4 regions of the Chitinophaga sp. 05T412 genome follow, and region 4 is predicted to be linked to each of the others. Evidence: riboswitches for the same ligand, from Rfam matches in the RefSeq annotation. Region 4 holds a riboswitch; each other region holds the start of a gene.
The links. Region 4 has a riboswitch for cobalamin ahead of AC1DFM_RS33695 (DUF5074 domain-containing protein). Riboswitches for the same ligand answer to the same signal wherever they lie in the genome.
Positions count from the first base shown of each region.

Region 1 (5,419 bases), on a different contig from region 4:
GAAGTATACGAAGCGGCTCAGGGCCTCTATTGTAGCCCGTTCCCGGTTTATTGAAGACCTGGCGAAAGAACAGATTGCCAAAGGCGTAAAACAGTATGTGCTGCTCGGCGCAGGATTGGATACGTTTGCGCAGAGAAATAAAGCCATCAGCGCACCAGTAGATATATACGAGATAGACCAACCCAATACCCTGACCTGGAAGGCAGCACGACTCCTTGAAAAAGGATACCCCATGCCCGATAATCTTCATTTTGTGCCGGTTAACTTTGAAGTGTCCTCCTGGTGGGAAGAGCTGTTGCACAGCGGCTTCCAGGTACAGCAACCCGCTTTTGTTTCCTGCACAGGTGTTACCCTTTATCTTACCCGGGAAGCAATTATAGACACGCTCCGGAAAATGATGTTGCTGACATCTGGATCATTGATAGCTATCGCCTTTTATTTGCCGGTAGCATTGCTGGAGCCGGAAGATCAGCCCCTGCTGGAAATGGCGATTAAAGGAGCTGCTGCTTCAGGAACACCCTTTGTCAGTTTTTTTTCAGAAGAAGAAATCGTCGCATTGGCGAAAGAAGTGGGATTAAAAGATATACAAACGATTTCCACGAAAGATATGACAGACCGATATTTCAGCGGAAGAACAGATGATCTGCTGCCTGCCAGCGGAGAAATATTTCTGGTAGCCAGGACCTGAACATCCCGGTGTATTTAATTTATCTAGTGTGGTGTTTTGTTTTTTGTCATCTATAGAAAGATGAGCAACAGCATTCCCCGTGCTGTTGCTTCATAATTATTCTCCTCCTTGCTCTTATTCAATAATTTATTGTACTTTCACGCCGCAATTTGGTTGCTAACATGATTTCACAATGTTAGCATTAATAGGGAATCAGGTGAAAATCCTGAGCAGACCCGCTACTGTAAGTTCTGTTATAACACTTTGACATCTGCATGCCACTGTTTTTAGAAAATAAAAATGGGAAGGCCGTTCAAAGTGAGAACAAGCCAGGAGACCTGCCATTGCAGATACGTTTAAAGCTTTCGGCGTTGAAGCTTTGAATACAGCTACCACTGAATTTATTCAGGAATTTTTTTAGTATGTCTTCCGGTGTAGTCATCGGGCGACTTCAACTATTAACCTATATGCAAAACGCATTAAAAGCGTTGCCAATGCTATTTCTAATGGCTATTGGCATTCATCTGTACGGACAGCAAACCGATCGTAGCATTACACGCGTAGATACGATGCGTGTCAGAACATTGAAGGGGGTCACTATTTCCACCATTGGATATAGAGAAGTGATTCCTTCGCAGAAATTGTCCGATGATCAGTTGAAAAGTTTGAACAGCTTTTCTGTAGCAGATGCTATCCGGTATTTCGCCGGTGTACAGGTAAAAGACTATGGCGGTATAGGTGGCCTGAAAACGGTTGATATGCGCAGTATGGGCACTAACCATATGGGCGTATTTTATGARGGTATCCAGTTAGGAAATGCCCAAAACGGACAAATAGATCTTGGGAAGTTTTCCATGGATAATATCGAATCTATCTCTGTTTACAACGGTCAGAAAAGCGAGATCTTTCAACCCGCCAAAGACTATGGCTCCTCAGGCAGCATCTATCTGAGAAGCCGGAAGCCTGTTTTCGATTCTTCCAGAACTACCCATTTCAAAGGTGTTTTTAAAACAGGTTCGTTTGATCTGATCAACCCATCTGTATTATTTGAGCAGAAGCTTTCAACAAACGTTAACTATTCCGTAAGTGGAGAATATGTTAAATCTTCCGGCCGTTATCCATACCGTTATAAAAGAGTATTTCATGACTCTCACAGTATTGCCTGGGATACCACTGCCATCAGAAAAAATGGAGATATCAATGCCGTAAGAGTAGAAGGTGGACTATATGGCAATATCAACCGGGGTTGGTGGAATGCGAAGGCATACTTTTATGATTCTGAAAAAGGCATTCCCGGCGCCATCGTTAACAATATCTGGAAACGCTCACAGCGGCAGTGGGACCGGAGCTTCTTCGTGCAAGGGTCTTACCAGAAAAATATTGTCAAAGGGTACGATTTACAAGTCAACGCGAAGTACGCTAATGACTACATGCGCTATCTCAACCCGGATACAACGTTAATGTATATCAATAATATTTTTCGCCAGCAGGAATGGTATGGATCTGTTGCCAACAAATATGCCGTGTCGAAAAAAATTGATATCAATCTGTCCACAGATGTTCAGTACAATACGCTGACCGCTAACCTGGATGGTTTTGTATTCCCTAAAAGATTCACCTCCCTCGTAGCCCTGGCCGGCGCAGGGGAATTTGGGAAAGTGAAAATACAGGCCAGTGTTTTAGGTACCTTTGTGAATGAACAGATTACCATCGGAAATACTTCTAAGGGAGATTCCGCAGCAGCAGCTCCCACGAAGCATGAAATAACGCCCGCGGTATTCTTCTCCTACAAGCCTTTTTCAAATAGAGATTTTAACATCCGCGCCTTCTATAAGAATATCTTCCGGATGCCTACTTTTAATGACCTCTATTACACGGATATTGGTAATATCCGTTTGCAACCCGAATATACCCATCAATACAACCTCGGATTTTCCTATGGGAAAAGTCGTCCGGGATCGCTGTTGAGTGAATGGCAAATCCAGGCAGATGGCTACTTTAACCAGGTCACCAATAAAATACTCGCTATTCCAAAAGGCAGTGGCATGTTTCGCTGGACCATGATGAATGTTGGGATGGTAGAAATCAGGGGAGTGGACATTGTGGGCGATATGGCTTTTAATCTTCCCAAAAATATCTTCTTCAATATAAGAGCGGCGTATACTTATCAGTCGGCACAGGATTTTACCAAACGAAAAAGTACCGAATTACAAAAGGTGACTTATGGCGGACAAATTCCTTATGTCCCCTGGCATAGCGGATCACTTATTTCGAGTATACAATATCAGTCGTGGCGACTGAACTACAGTTTTATTTACGTAGGCGAACGTTATAACAACTCCGCGAACATCCCCGTTAACTACGAACAACCGTGGTACACCAGTGATATATCTGCCTCAAAAAATATCCGGTTTAAGCACTACCAATGCCGGATTGCCGGAGAAATGAATAATGTACTCAGTCAGGATTTTGATGTAGTAACGAATTATCCGATGCCTAAACGTAATTATAAAATCATCTTATCTGTTGAGCTATGAGAACACATCCCTTATTTTTTATCGTGTTGTTGGTGTTCGTAGCTACTTCCTGCAGAAAAGAGGTGGAAGTTTTCACAAGTGAAGACACCTTGCTGGATTCGGCTTCACAAAACGGCTTTGCTGGTTTCTATCTCCTGAATGAAGGTAATATGGGCAGCAACAAAAGTACGCTCGATTATTTTGACTATACCAAAGGAGAATATAAACGGAACATTTATGCCGCCATCAATCCCACGGTGCCCAAGGAATTAGGAGATGTAGGGAACGATATTGCTATTTACGGCGGCCGGCTTTATGCGGTAATCAATGCTTCCAATAAAGTGGAAGTGATGGATGCAAGGACCGCCCGTAGAATTGGACAAATTGAAATTCCTAATTGCCGCTACATTAAGTTTGATAAAGGATTTGCCTACATCACTTCTTATGCGGGCCCTATCCAGATTAATCCCAATTACACGCAAAAAGGCTATGTCGCCAAAGTGGATACTGCTACGCTTTCTATTGTTGCCAAATGTATTGTAGGCTTCCAACCAGATGGCCTTGAAATCACGAATGGTAAAATTTACGTGGCTAATTCCGGCGGCTACATGGGCGCCGGGAGCACAGAAAAATACGAGCGAACCGTTTCTGTCATTGACCTGGCCACCTTTAAAGAAGATAAACGAATTGACGTAGCCTATAATCTCGATCACATCAAAGCAGATAAACGCGGTGACCTCTGGGTAACCTCCCGGGGCGATTATAAGAAGCTGCCTTCCCGGCTTTATTTTATTGATAAAACACTGGAAAAAGTAACAGACACCATACCTATTGCCGTGAGTAACTATTACCTGGATGGCGACTCCCTATATGTGTATAGTACGGAGTGGAGTTATATTACATACTCCAATGTTATTACCTATGGCATCGTGGATACGCGCACGCATAAGGTGGTGAGCCGCGCTTTTATCACGGATGGAACAGATAAAGAGATAGAGATACCGTATGGAATTATGGTACATCCCACCACCAAAGATATCTATGTAACAGATGCTGGTAATTACGTTTCGCCTGGCATGCTATACTGTTTTACAAAAGAAGGCAAAAAGAAATGGGGCGTACGTACAGGCGATATACCCGCACATTTTGCTTTACTGCCTAAACCTTAATCACTGAAAATTAAAGTATGAGAAACATTTTTACACTAAAATGGCTGATAGTCGTTGTGTTGTTCATTGCCTCCTGTAAAAAAGAGGAGTACCGGGCTCCCGGTATCTCTGGGGGAAACGCAGATACACTGGTACTGAATATCGGTGATAAAATTGTACTGGCGCCTAACATTACTAACCTGAAAGGAAATGATTATACCTGGTTAGTGAATGGAAAACAAATGGCGGCAGGGCAGGTAAACTATACCTTTGAAGCCGCTGTAGCGGGTAATTTCGAGGTGGTTTTTAAAGTCAATAATAAAGGAGGGGCTGCGGAACAATCTTACAAAATTAAAGTAGAGCAACCTATTGCCATATCCATAGCAGAGCAGCCGGAAGTGGCCATGTGTTCCGTAAGAGAAATCAATCCTACCATCACCGGACCAGATCGTACCGACTACGACTATGAGTGGTCCATCGGAGATTCAGTGATTGGTAAAAAAAGAAACCTGAGCTTTATTGCAACGGTAGCCGGCACCTACGAGCTGAAGTTTCGCGCCACAGTAGGCAAGCAAACAACTATTTCTTCCCGCAGCATTACGGTGAAACCGATGCAATATGTAAACAATGCATACATGGTGCTGGAGTATGCGCCCGCACCCGGTAAAAATCATAACTGGTCTATTGTAGGGTCTTCCGAATTCTGGAAGTATGGCGAAGAATATCCGCTGTCGTATAACGATTTTCTGGCCAAAGCGTCTGATATCCGGAAAGAAGATACGTATGCATCGTTGATGATCGGCTCCTGGGGCGGATCTGCCACCTTTAAATTTGATCACACCGTAGCCAACGTAGCAGGTAAGCCTGACCTGGAACTGAGAGCTACTTTTTCAAAATTAGATTTACCTGCTGTGTATGTGGCGTATGATCGTAATAAAAATGGTAAGCCGGATGCAGATGAATGGTATGAAATTAAAAATGATGATTACGGACTGGAAGATATGCCGGACTATGAAATCACTTTTACATATAATAAAACAGATACTGACGCAAGGAGAGTATACAGCTACTACAACTGGAAAGATAAC
Region 1 is NZ_JBFTLN010000007.1:72,668-78,086, reverse strand. Features, by position in the region: gene AC1DFM_RS16805 (class I SAM-dependent methyltransferase) at 1-688, shown strand, start outside; cobalamin riboswitch at 820-1,027, shown strand; gene AC1DFM_RS16800 (TonB-dependent receptor) at 1,135-3,204, shown strand; gene AC1DFM_RS16795 (YncE family protein) at 3,201-4,352, shown strand; gene AC1DFM_RS16790 (hypothetical protein) at 4,370-5,419, shown strand, end outside.
Region 1: linked by a shared signal. The riboswitch ahead of AC1DFM_RS16800 (TonB-dependent receptor) and the one ahead of AC1DFM_RS33695 (DUF5074 domain-containing protein) in region 4 are both predicted to bind cobalamin.

Region 2 (5,419 bases), on a different contig from region 4:
AAAGCCATTACCCCCAATGATCCCTCCAAAACAGCCATTGATGCGAAGGGCTGGCTGATGTTGCCTGCCTTTAAGGACATGCACGCCCATTTGGATAAAATGCTTTATGGCTTGCCCTGGCAGGCGGTTTCGGCAAAAAGAAGAACCGTAAAGGATCAGATTGCGTACGAGCAAAAGATGATCCCGCAATGGCTGGAAACTTCCGTAGCGCGCACAGAGAAATTAATCGAATTTCTGCAGTCGAACGGTACCCACTTTATTCGTTCTCATTTCAATGTAGACCCAACTTCTGGCTTTGACTCCCTAAAGCACCTGGAAATAGCGCTGAAGCATAAAGAGAAAACAGCAGGAGCAGAGCTGGTGGCTTTCCCGCAGCATGGCGTGTTTTATACCAATACCGCTCCGCTGCTGAAAGAAGTCGTGAAAATGAACATCGATTTCATCGGTGGTGTAGATCCTTATTCCATCGATGGCAGCATCGAAAAAACAATGGACCTCACCACGCAGCTCGCCATAGATCATAATAAAGGCATTGATATTCACCTGCACGAAGCAGGCGAAACCGGTATCAAAACAATTGAATACCTGATCAACAAGGCCAACGAAAATCCCGTGCTTCGTGGTAAAACCTTCGTGAGCCATGCGTTTGCACTGGGACATTTATCCGCCGTAGAAACAGAGCGCATCGCAGCGCGACTGGCAGAAGCCGGCGTTGGTATTGTATCGTCTGTGCCTTTCGGCGGTACCATCATGCCTATTCCGGTGCTGAGAAAACATGGAGTAGAAGTACTGATCGGCAACGATAATATCCAGGATCACTGGAACACCTTCGGACCGGGACACATGTTGCAAAAAGCGAAACTTATAGCAGGCCTGTACGGCTATAGCTCTGAATGGGCACTGTCCAGAACATTGGGTTTTGCCACCCGGTATGTATTGCCTTTGGATGATAAAGGTAATCAGCAGTGGCCAAAAGCAGGCCACGAAGCCAACCTGGTATTCATGGATGCCTCCTGCTCTGCGGAAGTAGTATCAAGGGTTTCGCCGGTAAAATCATTAGTGCATCAAGGAAATATTGTATTCTGATAAATGCCCGTTATCTGCCCCGTGATAAATGTTACAAGCTTTGGGATGAAAAACGCAAAGCTTCGTCAGACGGGGCAGATACCTTTGTAGTGCTTAAAAATTTCATTGATATGAAGCATGTAAAAAAACTAACCGCCCATACACCAACCACACACGCGGAACCTAAGAAGTAACCGCATGATCTTATTGAAAAAATGGATTGGCCCACCGCCAATCCATTTTTTTTGCGGTAAATTGTCATATTTTACAAGTTCAACGGGCAACTTAATTCGCGGATATGATGATATATGACGACACCGGCTATATCCCTGTTCTGGGGCTACAGGAATTCAGAAAAGGTCAGCTGGCTGGCAGGGAGGAATTCCTCTTTAATGAACTCCATGGTGAACGGCATATTGAGAAGCCGCATAAGCACGACTTTTTTATTATCAACCTGTTTGAATCCGCTAAAGGCGTGCATAATATCGACTTCCACGACTATCCCATCGGTAATAAACAAGTACATGTATTATTTCCCGGTCAGGTACATACCTGGAGTATTAAGCCCAATACAACCGGTTATCAGCTGATGATACAGCAAAATTTCTTCGAGCGCTTTGCGTCTTTTTTTCGTTATTCGTTTTCGAATTATATGAATCACCCGGTGATCTCATTGACCAACGAAAATTTTCAATTGCTGAAATATGAATTTGATGCTATCAGGGATGAACTGAGTGCGCCAAATTCCGTACAGGAAGTGATCAGCGCCAGAGCCGCTGTGATTGCAGCTATTGTCAGCAAGGAAGCCGAGAATATTTTTACTGATCTGAAAGTATTCCAGTCGAACCCCAGGCTTGCAAAATTTAATATGTTGATTGATAAATTTTACAAGCAGGAAAAGCTAGTCGGGTTCTATGCTGCGCAGCTACATATCTCGGCCAACTATTTAAATATTCTTTGTAAAAATCATTTGCAGGTGTCCGCCACTAAACTGATTCAGCAGCGGGTATTGCTGGAAGCCAAGCGGCTGTTGCAAATCACTGAGCTATCCATTAAAGAAATCGCCTTTGAACTGGGCTTTGTAGATCATGCGTATTTTTCTAATTTCTTTAAAGCCCAGGCGGGGATTACGCCCACGCAGTTCAGAGAGGGATAATAAACTAATAAAAGATGCAGCGTTTTATACTAATGATGATCATTGCCGGGTTATGTTGTTTCCAAACCGTGTTGGGGCAAACCGGGACCGTAAGCCACATATTTCCTGCCAGCCATAAAGCAGCTAAGGATATATATCCGAAAGCAACGGGTCGGTTTACGCCTACCCCCGCGGAGGCAAAACGTGCAGCAGATATTGTCAGGGAAAAGCTCCAGCAAATGAACAATAAAACGTTAAAATCCCTCCGGAATAATTGGGATTTTTATGGCAAACAGTATGTTGGATTTATCGGTGAAAACGGGAAGAAAATTATCTGGATAAATTTCTTTTGGCCGGAGGACGAACTGAAAGCTAATCTGACAAAGCAAATTATTCAGGTAGAAGATGGCGGCACTTATTATTGGAATGTAAAGGTGAATCTTTCCAATGGCCGCGTGTTTGAGTTGAGGATTAATAGCAGGGCATGATCGCAAAAATAAAGTAATGACAACGACCTATGTTTCCGAAATAGTGCATCTGATTGATAGCATCATACGAAAGGATGTATGGCTGGATTTTCATGTTTATAAATATGACGGTCATAATTTGATCATTGCCGGCAGTACTGATTTGTGTTATTACCATCAGCTGGAAATTGTATTTGAGGGCGTCTTCTTTTTTCATGGATTCTTCTCCGGCTGGCATTCAGATACCAGTCAACCGGTTTTCGTACTGCCGGATAATGTAGATGAACTGAATCTGCAATTTGAAATAGAACAGGGGTATACGCTTTTTATGTTTAAAGCAGAAGATTACAAAAACAACGTGATCGTTGCTGCCGAAAAAATATCGTTTAATACGGATACGGTATTTTACTATTTGRGTGAAAACCTGGAGCCGAATCAGCGCATAGCGGATTTTGTTAAGCGGTAACCCATTCCTCTTTTTTATCTATCCTCTTCTTTATCAGGATTTTATCGTACTTTCACGCCGCATTAGGTTTTTAGCACCCATTTCAGGATGTTAAAATTAATAGGGAATCAGGTGGAAATCCTGAGCAGACCCGCTACTGTAAGTTCTATCACAACACTTTGACATTCTACTCGCCACTGTTTTTTAGCGAATAAAAAAATGGGAAGGCCGTCTAAAGTGAGAACCAGCCAGGAGACCTGCCAATGCAGATATATTTCAAAAGCTTTCGGGGATGAGGCTTTAGATAACAACTTGCACTGAAATAATTTCAGGGTCTTATTGTTTTCATATGTCGTCCGGCCAGGCTATCGGATCATTTTGGCCTACTGTCAACTGCACTAAAGACTTGTTTATAGCGTCTTTAAGCATTGATTCGTGTGCCCTGTAGCGAATGGAATTTTTATAGCGTAACACCTGCGAATACCGCGGGGAGGGCCCTTTTTGTGAAAAAATCTGAAGAGGTGAGGAGAGGGTACAACGGAAGATCGTAATAAGGTCAGTTTTTTTAAATATCAAAATAGCATCAAGAGAACAACCATTAGTAGTAAAATTTATGAAAAAAAGCGTTTTAGCCTCCGGGGCATTGATCGCCATTGTGGCAGCATCCTGTTCAAAAAAAGATAACACTGTACCAATGCCGAATGGAACAGGCCTGCAAATTGTAAACGTGCTTTCCCAAAACAGTGTGGCGCAGGAAGATACCTTGTTCTTTAAAGTGAAAGCAGATCAGGGCAGTACCTTCGCCTGGTTGGTAGATGGTAAGGATGCAGGAGTAAGTGATACCACTTTTAAATTTGTGTCCAATGATTTAGGAGAACATATCATTAAAGTAACCGCTTCTGGTAATAACCAGCAAACATCGGCGCAAGCAGCTATTACTGTATACGGAAAATACAAATACGGCACATTTGTATTAAATGAAGGAAACATGACCACAGAGAATGGATCATTGACCTTTATCAGTCCCCGCGGCATTGTAACGGACAGCGCTTATTTTAAAGCCAATGGTACTTATCTGGGCAATACGGCGCAGGATTTATGTATCAATAACAACAAAGTGTATATCATCTCCCAAAATGGTAAATCAAATGCCATGGGAAATTCTTTTAATAATGATGGGCTACTGGTAGTGGCCAATGCGGAAACATTAAAAAAGGAAGCGGCCTACAACGACGAACTGGCAACGCTCAGCTGGCCTACACATGTGGCGGTGCTGAATGAAGAAAATGTAATTATCCGCGACAATAACGGTTTGTATCGCTTCAACACCGTTACCAAAGCACTGACCTTCATCAAGGGAACCCGGTCTGCCGCAAAGATGACCATGGCCATTTCCAATAATAAGATCTTCGCCGCTGCCGGATCAAAAGTATACGTAGTAGAAGCTAATAAAGATACCCTCACTTATGCGCTGGATATGAAAGCCGGTGTGAGTGGCGTGATAAAAGCCAGTGATGGTAACCTCTGGGTATCTACCACCGGATCTCCCGCCAGAATTTCCAAAATCAATTACAGGGACTACTCTTTAATCAAAGCCAACGATATTACTGCGGGTAGTGTAAGTGCCGGTTGGGGCGCTACGCCAGGCATTACAGCCAAAGGAGATACACTTTACTTTAGCGGCGCCGGCACCAAAATATACCGTCATATTTTTAGCATGGGCTCCACAGAATTTATGGTGGATGCAAAATCAATGGTAGAAAACGCCAATATTGTGTATAACAACATTGCCGTGCATCCGGTGACTGGCGAAGTATATATGAATACCATGAAAGGCTATGGCTGGGATTACCTGATTAATAATATCAGCGTGTTTAACTTCAGCAATAAAGCTGCTGTAAGTGCTAATTATAAGAATTACACGAATTTCCCGGCGGGAATTTTCTTTACGTACTCTTTTAATTAGGCTAGATACAGATATAATGAGACTGTCCGGAAACCCGGACAGCCTCATTATATCTGTTAAAGGTAATATAGCTCTCCAATGAAAATTATTTCCAGGTAATTGGTAAGTCCTTTAACTCAAGACTAAAATGTCCGGTACCTGGAGCTGGGTCAAAGAAGTTAATAGGCAATATTTTTAGCATTTTCACAGCGGGCAATACTTTGGATATTTTTATGACTGTTTTAAGTGGTGTATCGGTATATAGATCATTGCTACGATCCTGCGTCCCCAGTAGTACTTCTTCACTTCTATACTCGTTGCCCTCAACGTCCACAACCCGGATAGGATCGACAAGTATGCTT
Region 2 is NZ_JBFTLN010000007.1:315,870-321,288, reverse strand. Features, by position in the region: gene AC1DFM_RS17775 (amidohydrolase) at 1-1,086, shown strand, start outside; gene AC1DFM_RS17770 (AraC family transcriptional regulator) at 1,364-2,221, shown strand; gene AC1DFM_RS17765 (hypothetical protein) at 2,236-2,688, shown strand; gene AC1DFM_RS17760 (hypothetical protein) at 2,705-3,133, shown strand; cobalamin riboswitch at 3,180-3,391, shown strand; gene AC1DFM_RS17755 (DUF5074 domain-containing protein) at 3,726-5,078, shown strand; gene AC1DFM_RS17750 (hypothetical protein) at 5,164-5,419, opposite strand, start outside.
Region 2: linked by a shared signal. The riboswitch ahead of AC1DFM_RS17755 (DUF5074 domain-containing protein) and the one ahead of AC1DFM_RS33695 (DUF5074 domain-containing protein) in region 4 are both predicted to bind cobalamin.

Region 3 (5,419 bases), on a different contig from region 4:
GGAAACGGTGAAAGTCAACACCGCAGCACCGTATCAACAAAAATTCACGCCGGCCATTTTTATTTCGTGGCAGCCTTTACCAACACCAGACCTGAAAGTGCGTGGATTTTATAAACGTATCTTCCGCATGCCTACTTTCAATGACCTCTACTATACGGCAATCGGCAACCACCTGCTAAAACCGGAGTTTGCCACACAATACGATGCAGGCATCACCTGGAATAAAACATTTACCGGTAAATGGCTGTCAATAGCAAACGTAGAAGTAGACGCCTATTACAACGAAGTAACCGATAAAATTGTAGCCATCCCCGGACAAAACCAGTTTGTATGGACCATGATGAACCTGGGCAAAGTAAAAATTAAAGGCCTCGATGCTAAAATCAGCGGCAGCTGGCCTATCACACAACAACTGCAACTCAACACCAAAGCCACTTATACCTTCCAGCAGGCATTGGATTATACCAATCCGATGGATGGCTTTTATGGGCAACAGATTGCTTATATTCCCCGACATAGCGGTACGCTACTCCTCGCGGCCGACTATAAATCATGGGAAGCCAATTACAGCTTCATCTACACTGGGGAAAGATTTAACGGCAAAGACAACGCCGCAGAAAACTACGTACCTGCCTGGTACACCAGCGATGTTTCTTTTGGCAAACAATTTCAATATAAACGTATACACGTTCACGTTACTGCACAGGTAAATAACCTCGCAAACCAGTTCTATGAAGTAGTACAAAGCTATCCCATGCCGGGTAGAAACTACCGCTTCATTGTAGCTGTTAACATTTAATGGCATTCATCATGATGAAACAAGCAAAACATATCTTACTCCTGGCTGTTGTTGTTGGCGCCGCCATCAGCTGCAGAAAGGAAAACACCATTGTGCAACCGGTGATCACACCGGTAACCACACCGGAACCCAATGCACCTTATGTAGGCATGTACCTGCTGAATGAAGGCAATATGGGCAGCAATAAAGCCTCCCTCGATTATTTCGATTATACCACCGGCATTTATACAAAAAATATATATGCCGAAAGAAATCCAACGGTAGTAAAAGAATTAGGAGATGTGGGTAACGACATCCAGATCTATGGCAGCAAACTATACGCCGTTATCAACGTATCCAACAAGGTAGAAGTGATGAACGTAGCCGATACCAAACGCCTCGGAAAAATCGATATCCTCAACTGCCGCTATATCACCTTTGCTAACGGTAAAGCCTATGTGAGCTCTTACGCAGGGCCGGTAAAAATAGATGGTGCCGCTCCCATTGGCTTTGTAGCAGAAGTAGATACCGCCACCCTGCAGGTAACACGGAAAGTAATTGTAGGCTACCAACCGGAGGAAATGGCAGTGGTAAATAATAAATTATATGTGGCTAATTCCGGTGGCTACCGCGTGCCTAATTATGATCGCACCGTTTCTGTCATTGACCTGCTCACCTTCACCGAAACAAAAAAAATTGATGTGGCCATCAACCTCGATCGGCTGAAAGCGGATAGTGAGGGCGACTTATACGTGACTTCCCGCGGCGATTATCGCAGTATTCCATCGAAGCTGTTTGTGATTGATACCAAAACAGATGCGGTCAAAAAAACGTTTGATATCGGCGCCAGTAACCTCTGCATCGCCGGTGATACCGCTTTTGTATATGGCTCTCAGTTCAGCTATAATACCGGCAAATGGACCGTTTCCTACAACATGATCAACGTAAAAACAGAAACGTTGCTCAATACCAACTTCATTACAGATGGCACAGAAAAATCCATCAGAATGCCTTATGGCATTATTGTGAATCCTGCCACCAGAGACTTTTTTGTAACAGATGCCAAAGATTATGTGTCTTTCGGCACCCTATACTGCTTCGATAAAACAGGGAAAAAGAAATGGTCAGCCGTTACCGGAGATATCCCCGGTCATATGGTTTTCGTGAAAGCAAATAAATAATCACACTAATCAACTATTATGAAAAGAAGATTTCTACTCGCAGGTATGATTACGGCTATGATAGCCGCCAGTTGCTCCAAAAGCAAAGATCAGGCAGTAACACKGGTAGATCCGGAACCAACCGGCCCCTTTTTAAACAAAGTCACTAAAGTTTTTGAATACTTCCCTGCACCCGGACAATTTATCAATGACCTGCCCACCTGGAATAAAGGCGACGACGATAAAAAAATGGCAGCCCACGCACTGGATGCGCTGTCGCAGGCAAACGGTATGATTTCACTCGGTGGCTTCGGTGGCTACGTAGTCATGGGCTTCGACCATACCATCAAAAATGTACCTGGTCAATACTCTTTCGTTGTATTGGGCAATGCTTTTGCCAATTTCGGAGAACCGGGCGTCATCTCCGTTTCCGTTGACAAAAACAAAAACGGATTACCAGACGACGAATGGTTTGAAATTGCCGGATCTGAGTACAACAGCTCCAAAACAATTAAAAACTACCAGATCACTTACTATAAACCAGATACTACCAAGGCTCCTACTCCAGATCCGGATGATAATTATACCAGCGATAAGAATTACATCAAATGGAAAGATAACCAGGGCGGTAGCGGGTATCTAGCGAAAAATATCTTCCACGACCAATCCTACTATCCACAGTGGAAAGGCGACAGCATCACGTTTACCGGCACTAAACTTTCTGCTGCCAATGTTAAAAATACCTCCAGCGATCCAGGTTCACCTTACTATGTATCTCTTCCTTTTTCCTGGGGCTATTCAGATAACATGCCTAATGACGATCCTGATGCGAGAATTAAAATCGACTGGGCAGTAGATAAAGACGGTAACCCTGTAAAACTCACCGGTATCGACTTTATTAAAGTACAGACTGGTCAACGTGCAGAAGCCGGTTGGTTGGGAGAAATTTCTACAGAAGTAACAGGTGTAAAAGATCTCAATCTAAAATAAATGATGACCATTTCTATGAACTAACACCTCAAATACCCAAAAAAGGCGGGATCACAACATGATCCCGCCTCCTCATTTGTTCCGTTTAACTATTGATGGGCACCGGATGTTTATCATCCCCAATCGCCACCAGGCTGAAAGTGCCTGATATAGCCTTCTCCCGGCTATCAGAATACATCTCTTCTATATACAATTCCACCAGCACCTTTAAGCTGGTATTGCCTACTTCCGTTACTTTACCAATTAATTCCACAATCGTACCGGCAGGAATGGGCCGCGTAAAATCTATTTGTCCGGAGGATACCGTCACCATTTTTTTACGGGAAAAACGGGTGGCTGTAATGAACGCCACTTCATCCATGAGCGACATGGCAGTGCCACCAAAGAGGGTGTCGTAATGGTTGGTTGTGCTGGGAAATACGGCTTTGAATATACGGGTCTCTGCTTTCAGCATTTTTTCCTGCATCGTCATTTTGGTATTGTTTTTAATAGTGATAAAAGAGTATCCACGCTCTTATACATATATCACAATACTTTAACGGAAGGAAGGAGAAAGGAAAAGGCAGCAGGCTATTATTATTCACAGGCAGGCAGTTAGCCAGCTAGCTGTTTTAAAAAAGACTACTATCAAAACCTGACCTGCCTCAATCCGCGAAAGCAATGTCAAAGTGAAGTAAAGGCAGGTCTCCTGGCTCGTTTTGCCGGCAAATACCTTCCCATTCCCGGAGCGGAACAGTGGCATCTTATTTACCGGTTGCAGTATAATGAGCTGCGCAAAACTTACAGTTGCGGGACAGCCTGTGATTTACACACAGTTCCCTTTTAATCCCGCCTTTCGGCGGAAACCAATACTTGCTTCGATGGTAATACGTAAAGAACCGTGGCGAAGATAGTAAATCCAGCGGATGTTGTCTTCCCCAGAAAATTCCGGAAAATTTATCGCCAATTGCTTATTTTAGCTTTAAATAACAATGCCAGTGGGTAATGAAGAAGCGGTTCTGTTGAAGAAACTGCAGCAAGGGGATGCAGCAGCATATATCACATTATACAACCAATACTACCCCTCACTTTACACCTACATACTCCACTTTGTTAATATTCCTGCTTTTGCAGAAGATGCACTACAGGAAGTATTTATAAAGATATGGGAGATCAGGGAGCGTATCAATCCGGAATTGTCCTTCAGTGGATACCTGTATCGTATTACCCGTAACCAGGTATTTAAATCGTTAAAAAAGATTACTGCCGATGAAACGCTGCGCCTGCAGGTGATGCAGGAATTACAACGGCAAACAAATGATGCAGACACCAGTCTGATATGGAAGGAGTATGAAGCATTATTGCTGGAAGCCATCCGTCAGTTGCCCCCACAGCGACAAAAGGTATTCAGGTTATGCCGGGAGGAAAGCAAAAGCTACGAAGAAGTAGCCATAGAACTGGGTATCTCCCGGAATACGGTGAAGGAACATATGGTCATGGCCATGAAAAGTATCCGCTTTTATTTTTATACTAACGCAGATGGGTTGCTTCCCCTCTTCCTGCTATCGGGTTTTGTCATCACCCAACCATAGCAAAAAAATATTTTCATCCCCACCCACCCTATTAGTCGTTTTTCGGATAGTATAGATATGTCCACCGAAAAAAACGACGCGTATAATGAGGAATTACTCCTCCGCTGGCAACAGCGGACGTGTACGCCTACGGAAGCCATTGAACTAATGGACTACCTGCGGCAGGACATGTCGAACCGTACCCTGTTAAACGAATTACAAGCCGCTTTCCGGCAGGTAACGCCCGAGGCGGCACCACCGGCAACTCATGCGGGCGACAGGGTCAGGAAGGCGCTTTTAAAGCATATACAGGCCACCCCGGTGGTGCCAGTGCAGCCTGGAGGCAAATACCGGATGCTTAAACTGGCCGCAGCAGCAGCCGTTTTGCTGGCGATAGCCGGCCCGGTTACCTACCGGTTCTGGCATCCTCATCACCCGGCAGCCCCGGCAGCCGATAGACCGGTATTCGTAGTCAACGGTACAACACCCAACAAAGCGGTACTGACCCTGGCCAACGGAGAAACAATTGTACTGGACGAAAAAGGCATGCAGCAACTGGCCCAACAAGGCAATATCCGGACAAACAACGGACAACTGATATACGAAAAAACAACCGGCGAAACCGCCACTCCACAATACAATACACTCACCACCGCCGCCGGCGAAAGCTTCCCGCTGGTACTGGCTGACGGTAGCAAAATATGGCTCAACGCCTCCTCATCCATCCGTTTCCCCGCCACCTTTGCCGGCGATGAACGCAAAGTAACACTCACCGGAGAAGCCTATTTCGAAATTGCACACGATGCACACCGGCCTTTCCGCGTACAAACAAAACAAATTACAGTCGACGTACTGGGTACACACTTTAACATCAACGCCTACACAGACGAAGCCACGGTGAATACCACCCTGCTGGAAGGCGCCGTAAAAGTAAACAGCGA
Region 3 is NZ_JBFTLN010000008.1:186,000-191,418, reverse strand. Features, by position in the region: gene AC1DFM_RS18915 (TonB-dependent receptor) at 1-799, shown strand, start outside; gene AC1DFM_RS18910 (YncE family protein) at 811-1,959, shown strand; gene AC1DFM_RS18905 (hypothetical protein) at 1,978-2,928, shown strand; gene AC1DFM_RS18900 (acyl-CoA thioesterase) at 3,014-3,400, opposite strand; cobalamin riboswitch at 3,590-3,793, opposite strand; gene AC1DFM_RS18895 (RNA polymerase sigma factor) at 3,906-4,499, shown strand; gene AC1DFM_RS18890 (FecR family protein) at 4,557-5,419, shown strand, end outside.
Region 3: linked by a shared signal. The riboswitch ahead of AC1DFM_RS18900 (acyl-CoA thioesterase) and the one ahead of AC1DFM_RS33695 (DUF5074 domain-containing protein) in region 4 are both predicted to bind cobalamin.

Region 4 (5,419 bases):
ATCTGGTTCCCGGGCCTGGTAAATTCCGAAAGAAAAGATCCGCTGATATCTGTAAGTGGGTTAAGTATCTTCAATGGAAACAGGCACAGTTACCAGTTGTGGAAAGAATCAGGAGGTATAAGGAAAATGTCGTTAGCTATCAACCAGCAGGTGTTGGATACGGGCATTATTTTGCAAAATACCTACAAGCACCAGTACCTGGATTTTTCGTATAAGACCCTTTATAATTTCAGTGGGCATAGAGATACGATTAAAATAATAGTAGAAGATATTTATCCGGAGAAGGATAATGAGTATAGTATCAGTGAGATAAAGCTGGATGCGATAAGGTACTATTAAGCCTTTATATTTTTTATGAGGCATAGATGAAGAAGCCAGTATTTTGGCTAACCCGGGACCATGCCCGCCAACCAGTCCGCCGCTGCAATTGCCTGACAAAAGAATGATAAGAAGACGCCGGATAAGGGTTCTCCAGCCTGATATTGTCTAAAAGACATAAATATTTTTTGCCTAAAAGTTGCAACTATTATTTTTACGCGTATTTTTAACGCTTATTAACCGATTGACCATAAATACCCTTGGTAAGTATGGTTGTCGAAATCAACGCAGCACCGTCATTTATGCAAGAATTCCAGTTAGAAGACCACCCTCACCAGCGGTTAAACATATTAACGGGTGAATGGGTATTAGTATCGCCACATCGTACCAAAAGGCCATGGAATGGCAAAGTAGAGAAAGTAAATAAGGAGCCCTTGCCTGCCTACGATGCCGGCTGTTATCTCTGTCCCGGCAACGACCGGATGGGTGGCGACCAGAATCCGGATTACACCGAGCCCTTTGCCTTTACCAATGATTTTGGCGCCCTGATGGCAGACACGCCTGCTGGCGTAGAACAGGTAGATCAGCTGCTGCATGCACGTGGCGTAAAAGGGATTTGCCGCGTGGTTTGCTTTTCTCCCCGGCACGACCTGACCCTACCTCTGCTGGACGTAGCAGATATCCGAAAGGTGATTGGATTATGGGAAGATGAATTCCGCCAGTTATCCGCAGATCCGGCTATTAAGTATGTGCAGATTTTTGAAAACAAAGGGGACATCATGGGGTGCAGTAACCCTCATCCACACAGTCAGATCTGGGCAACCAGCGATTTGCCGGCAGAACTGATTAAAGAAACATCTCACCAGAAAAAATACTATGAGGCTACCAGTAAAAGCTTACTCCAAAGCTATATTGCGCAGGAGTTAGAGAAGCAGGAACGTGTGCTGGTAGAAAATGAGCATTTTGTAGCACTGGTGCCTTTCTGGGCAGTATGGCCTTTTGAAACCATGATTGTCAGCAAACGTCATGTACCGGATATGACGCATTTTACAGAAGATGAAAAACAGGCATTAGCGTCGATTCTGAAAATACTGGCTACTAAGTACGATAATCTTTTTGAAACGTCCTTCCCTTACTCCGCGGGTATGCACCAGGCGCCTGTGAATAGCGGTGAACATCCGGAGTGGCATTGGCATATGCACTTCTATCCGCCATTATTACGCTCTGCGTCTGTGAAGAAATTCATGGTAGGATATGAGTTGCTGGCCAGTCCACAGCGTGATATTACGCCGGAATGGGCCGCTAAGAAATTACAATCCCTCTCCGATGTACATTACACTTTGCTGGAAACGGTAAATGCAGGATAATAATAAAAGGCTGACGATTTCGTCAGCCTTTTATTATTATTTATTCATGAAACACCGGCATAGCAGGGAAGTACCAGCCGTTGTACGTCAATGTTTTTTTCAGGGTAGTAGTGGTGGCATCGTAAATCAATACACGGTTGATGTTACCGGTCATTGATCCGTTGAGGGTGGTGGCTACCAGTTCATTGGTTTCTTTGTTATAAGCAGCGCCTGCACCATAGAAATACTGGCCGGTAGGCAGCGTGATAAATGGTGTAGTTAAAGAGGCTGCATTGCCAATTACATAACGATACAATTGGGTACCGCCGGCAAAGCCGTTGTTACGCACAATGTAAATAGCACTTTCCTGCGTAGAAGCGCTGATGCCTGCATGACGCCATGCACCCCATGGAGACGGTACGGTGAAGCCCAGTTTTACCGCTGTGCGGGTGAGTGTAGCGGGATCAATACGCACCAGGGAATCTGCTGTGGTAGCATATACTGCCCCATCTTTACCAGCCGCAAAGCCAAGGTTAGCGGCGCCGAATTTTTTTACTACCGCGTAAGTGCTGCTGTTCAGTGCTACGATACCATCTGTTTGAGATAATACAAAAATGTAGCTGCCGAGTTTCAGCATATCGCCGGTATAGCCGGATACGCCACTGATTTTAGTACCTACTGCCAGGGATGGTAACGTAATAGGATATACGCCATCGGCAGCGCTCAGCAAGCCATGGGTAGCGTCTACGCCGAGGAAGGCATGTCCATCGTTAGCAGGGAGGGTACTGATGCGACCTGTTTCCACCATGCTGCCACCATCGGTAACTACCAGCGGGCCGCCTGCTTTTACCACGATGTATAACTTGTTGTTGAAGAAGGTAGCAAATTGCAGTGTGTTGGAGGCGCCGCCTAATGCGCCCGTAGGGTTTTCCAGTTGATATACATTCTGTACCAAACTATCACCACTATACGAATAAAAATGAAGGTCGCCGGTGCCATGCCCAAACCAGCCTTCGTTGGCAATAAAGAACCCATTAGCATACTTGCCGGTGATCAATGAGGCGGTAACACCGGTTTTAGTGTTGACGTCTAACTTTTGTAATGAGGACGATGTTAATGCGTCTTCTTTTTTACAGGAAGCGATCAATAGGGTAAACGCTACAAATAAGCAGGACAATAACTGTTTTTTCATATAATACTTGTTTTGATTGATGACATACCTTTCCCTGTCCGGATGGTTGGTCCGGAAAAAAACAACAAATCAAAAGGCCGATGTTAGTACATCTGCATAAGGCGCCCTGGGGTAAATAATACTTTACACAATAGAATATATGCCGTTAGGCTTACATCCCTGGCCTTTCACCCGAAAGCGCTGAATGATTGTTTACAGCTGGCAGGTCTTCTGGCTCTCCTGCTTTTCCGGTAACCTTCCCATCTGCAGTTGGCAGACAGTGGTTTGGAGTATCCGGAAAAAACGATTCATTCGAAAATGAATGCAGGATCACAGCTACGGGGATAGCTCCGGTATTTCACCGGATTCCCTTTTAATCCCGCCAATGGCGGGAACCAATTGTGGATGCAAACGTACGGGAAATGGAGCATAAAGCAAAAAGCATAAAGCAAAAAGCTATTGTCGCGCATGATCATTGCGTATATTATTAACGCTTTAATCACTCGCAACAATAGCTTTTTGCTTTTTGCTTTCAGCTTTCGGCTAAGCCTTCATTTGCCATGATTTTGTTCTCGTAAAAGCGCGTATTCCCTGATGCGACAACGTTGCACCAAACCCCGAATGTTTTCTGCCCGCCCAGGGTAACCCGGCAGTAACGCGGTCGCAGCAGTTCCAATAACCAGTGCCACTATTTACCTGCGACAGAATTTCTTCTGCTCTCGCCTGGCTGTTGGAATATACAGATGCGGTCAGGCCATAATCCGTTTCATTCATAAAGTGTATGGCATCTTCATCTGACTGTACTTTCATAATACCGATAATGGGCCCAAAGCTTTCCTCCTGCATCACTTTCATTTTGTTGTGCACATGTACCAGCACGGTGGGCTCAAAGAAGTTGCCATCATGATCAATGCGTTTTCCTCCCAGCAATAAGGTAGCGCCTCTGATCAGCGCATCTTTTACCTGTGCTTCCAGTACCTCCAGTTGTTCCGGCCGGGTTAAGGCGCCAAAGTATACGCCTTCATCAGTAGGAAGACCCAGTTTCCACGAGCGCACAGCTTTTACAAATTCAGCCACGTATTCATCGTATACTTTTTCGTGTACGTATATCCGTTCTACGGCGCAGCAGCTTTGTCCGTTATTATAGAAGGCGCCATCGGCGGTAGCTGCAGCTACTGCGGCGATGTCGGTGATATCATCTGTTACATAGAGCGGGTCTTTACCTCCCAGTTCCATTTGGCAGGGCACCATTTTCTGCGCTACTTTTTCATAGATGGATTTCCCGGTTTTATAGGAGCCGGTAAAGAAGTAGCCATCAAAGCGAAGGCCCAGCAGTTGTTCGCCGGCATACTTGCCACCGATGCCTACTTTAAAAGCATTTTCATCCACGCCGGCTCTTACCAGCAAGGTTTCTATTTGTAAAGCAGTGAGGGTGGCATATTCAGATGGCTTGTACAGCACGCTGTTGCCGGCCAGTAGCGCCGGAATAAACACGTTGACGCCTACCAGATACGGGTAGTTCCAGGCAGAAATATTACAGATCACGCCGAGCGGTTCGTACGTTACTTTCTCTTTCAGTGTATCCGTATTCGTTACCCATTCGTCTGCCAGGTATTTTTCAGCATTGTCAACCATCCATTGGATGCGGGTTCTGGCGCCATTGATTTCATTGCGCGACTGCTGGAGTGGTTTTCCCGTTTCGGAGGTGAGAACGGCGGCTAGTTTCTCGATATTTTTTTCCAGCAGGTCACTGAATTTACGGATGATTTTTATACGCTCGGGTAAAGGTGTTTTTATCCATTGAATTTGTCCCATGCGGACCTGTGTATATTTGTTCATCAGAGAATCGTCCGTATCGTCACGCAGGGTTTTAATGGTTGCTCCTGTAGCCGGATTAATGATTTTCATGGTTAATGGTTTCTTACTGCTTGAATAAATTGTGCTTTGATTTTCTGTGAAAGCGGGTTCGTTTCTTTGTTGGGCATTCTTTCGGGATGCCATTGTACACAAAGCATAAAAGCTTTGTCGGTTTTATCTTCAAACTCGATGCCTTCAATAATATTATCTGCCGAAGTAGCGCTGATCATCAGGTTGCGGCCCAGGTGACCGGGATGAATAGCCTGATGATGGGCACTGTTTACCTGTCCGCTGGTGACACCGGTAATGCTGTGTAGCAGCGTGTTTTCGCGGATGGTAACGTCGTGTATTTTATCTTCGGTACCTTTTTTATGGATGCTGTTGGCGGCTTCGCCGATGTCTTCATATACTTTTCCGCCTTCCAGGATATTGATATATTGTAACCCTCTGCAGATGCCGAGCACAGGAATGTGCTGCTGCTGCGAGTATTCATAGATCTGTTTTTCAAACGCATCTCTTTCCGGTGAAAAGTGCGCCGGCTGATGCGGATAAGGAGTGGTGCCGCCATAATAGGAAGGCAATACGTCTATACCGCCTGTCAGTACAAAACCATCGCAACCGGGAATGTCCTGTATGTTATGATCGATATAAGAAAGGATGACCAGCTCCAGGTCTTCACCCAGTTCTGCTGGCGTGAACCAGCGTTGATAATTAGGGGCGCTGGCTT
Region 4 is NZ_JBFTLN010000025.1:20,347-25,765, reverse strand. Features, by position in the region: gene AC1DFM_RS33705 (hypothetical protein) at 1-339, shown strand, start outside; gene AC1DFM_RS33700 (UDP-glucose--hexose-1-phosphate uridylyltransferase) at 588-1,685, shown strand; gene AC1DFM_RS33695 (DUF5074 domain-containing protein) at 1,726-2,856, opposite strand; cobalamin riboswitch at 3,040-3,250, opposite strand; gene AC1DFM_RS33690 (aldehyde dehydrogenase family protein) at 3,379-4,743, opposite strand; gene AC1DFM_RS33685 (gamma-glutamyl-gamma-aminobutyrate hydrolase family protein) at 4,746-5,419, opposite strand, start outside.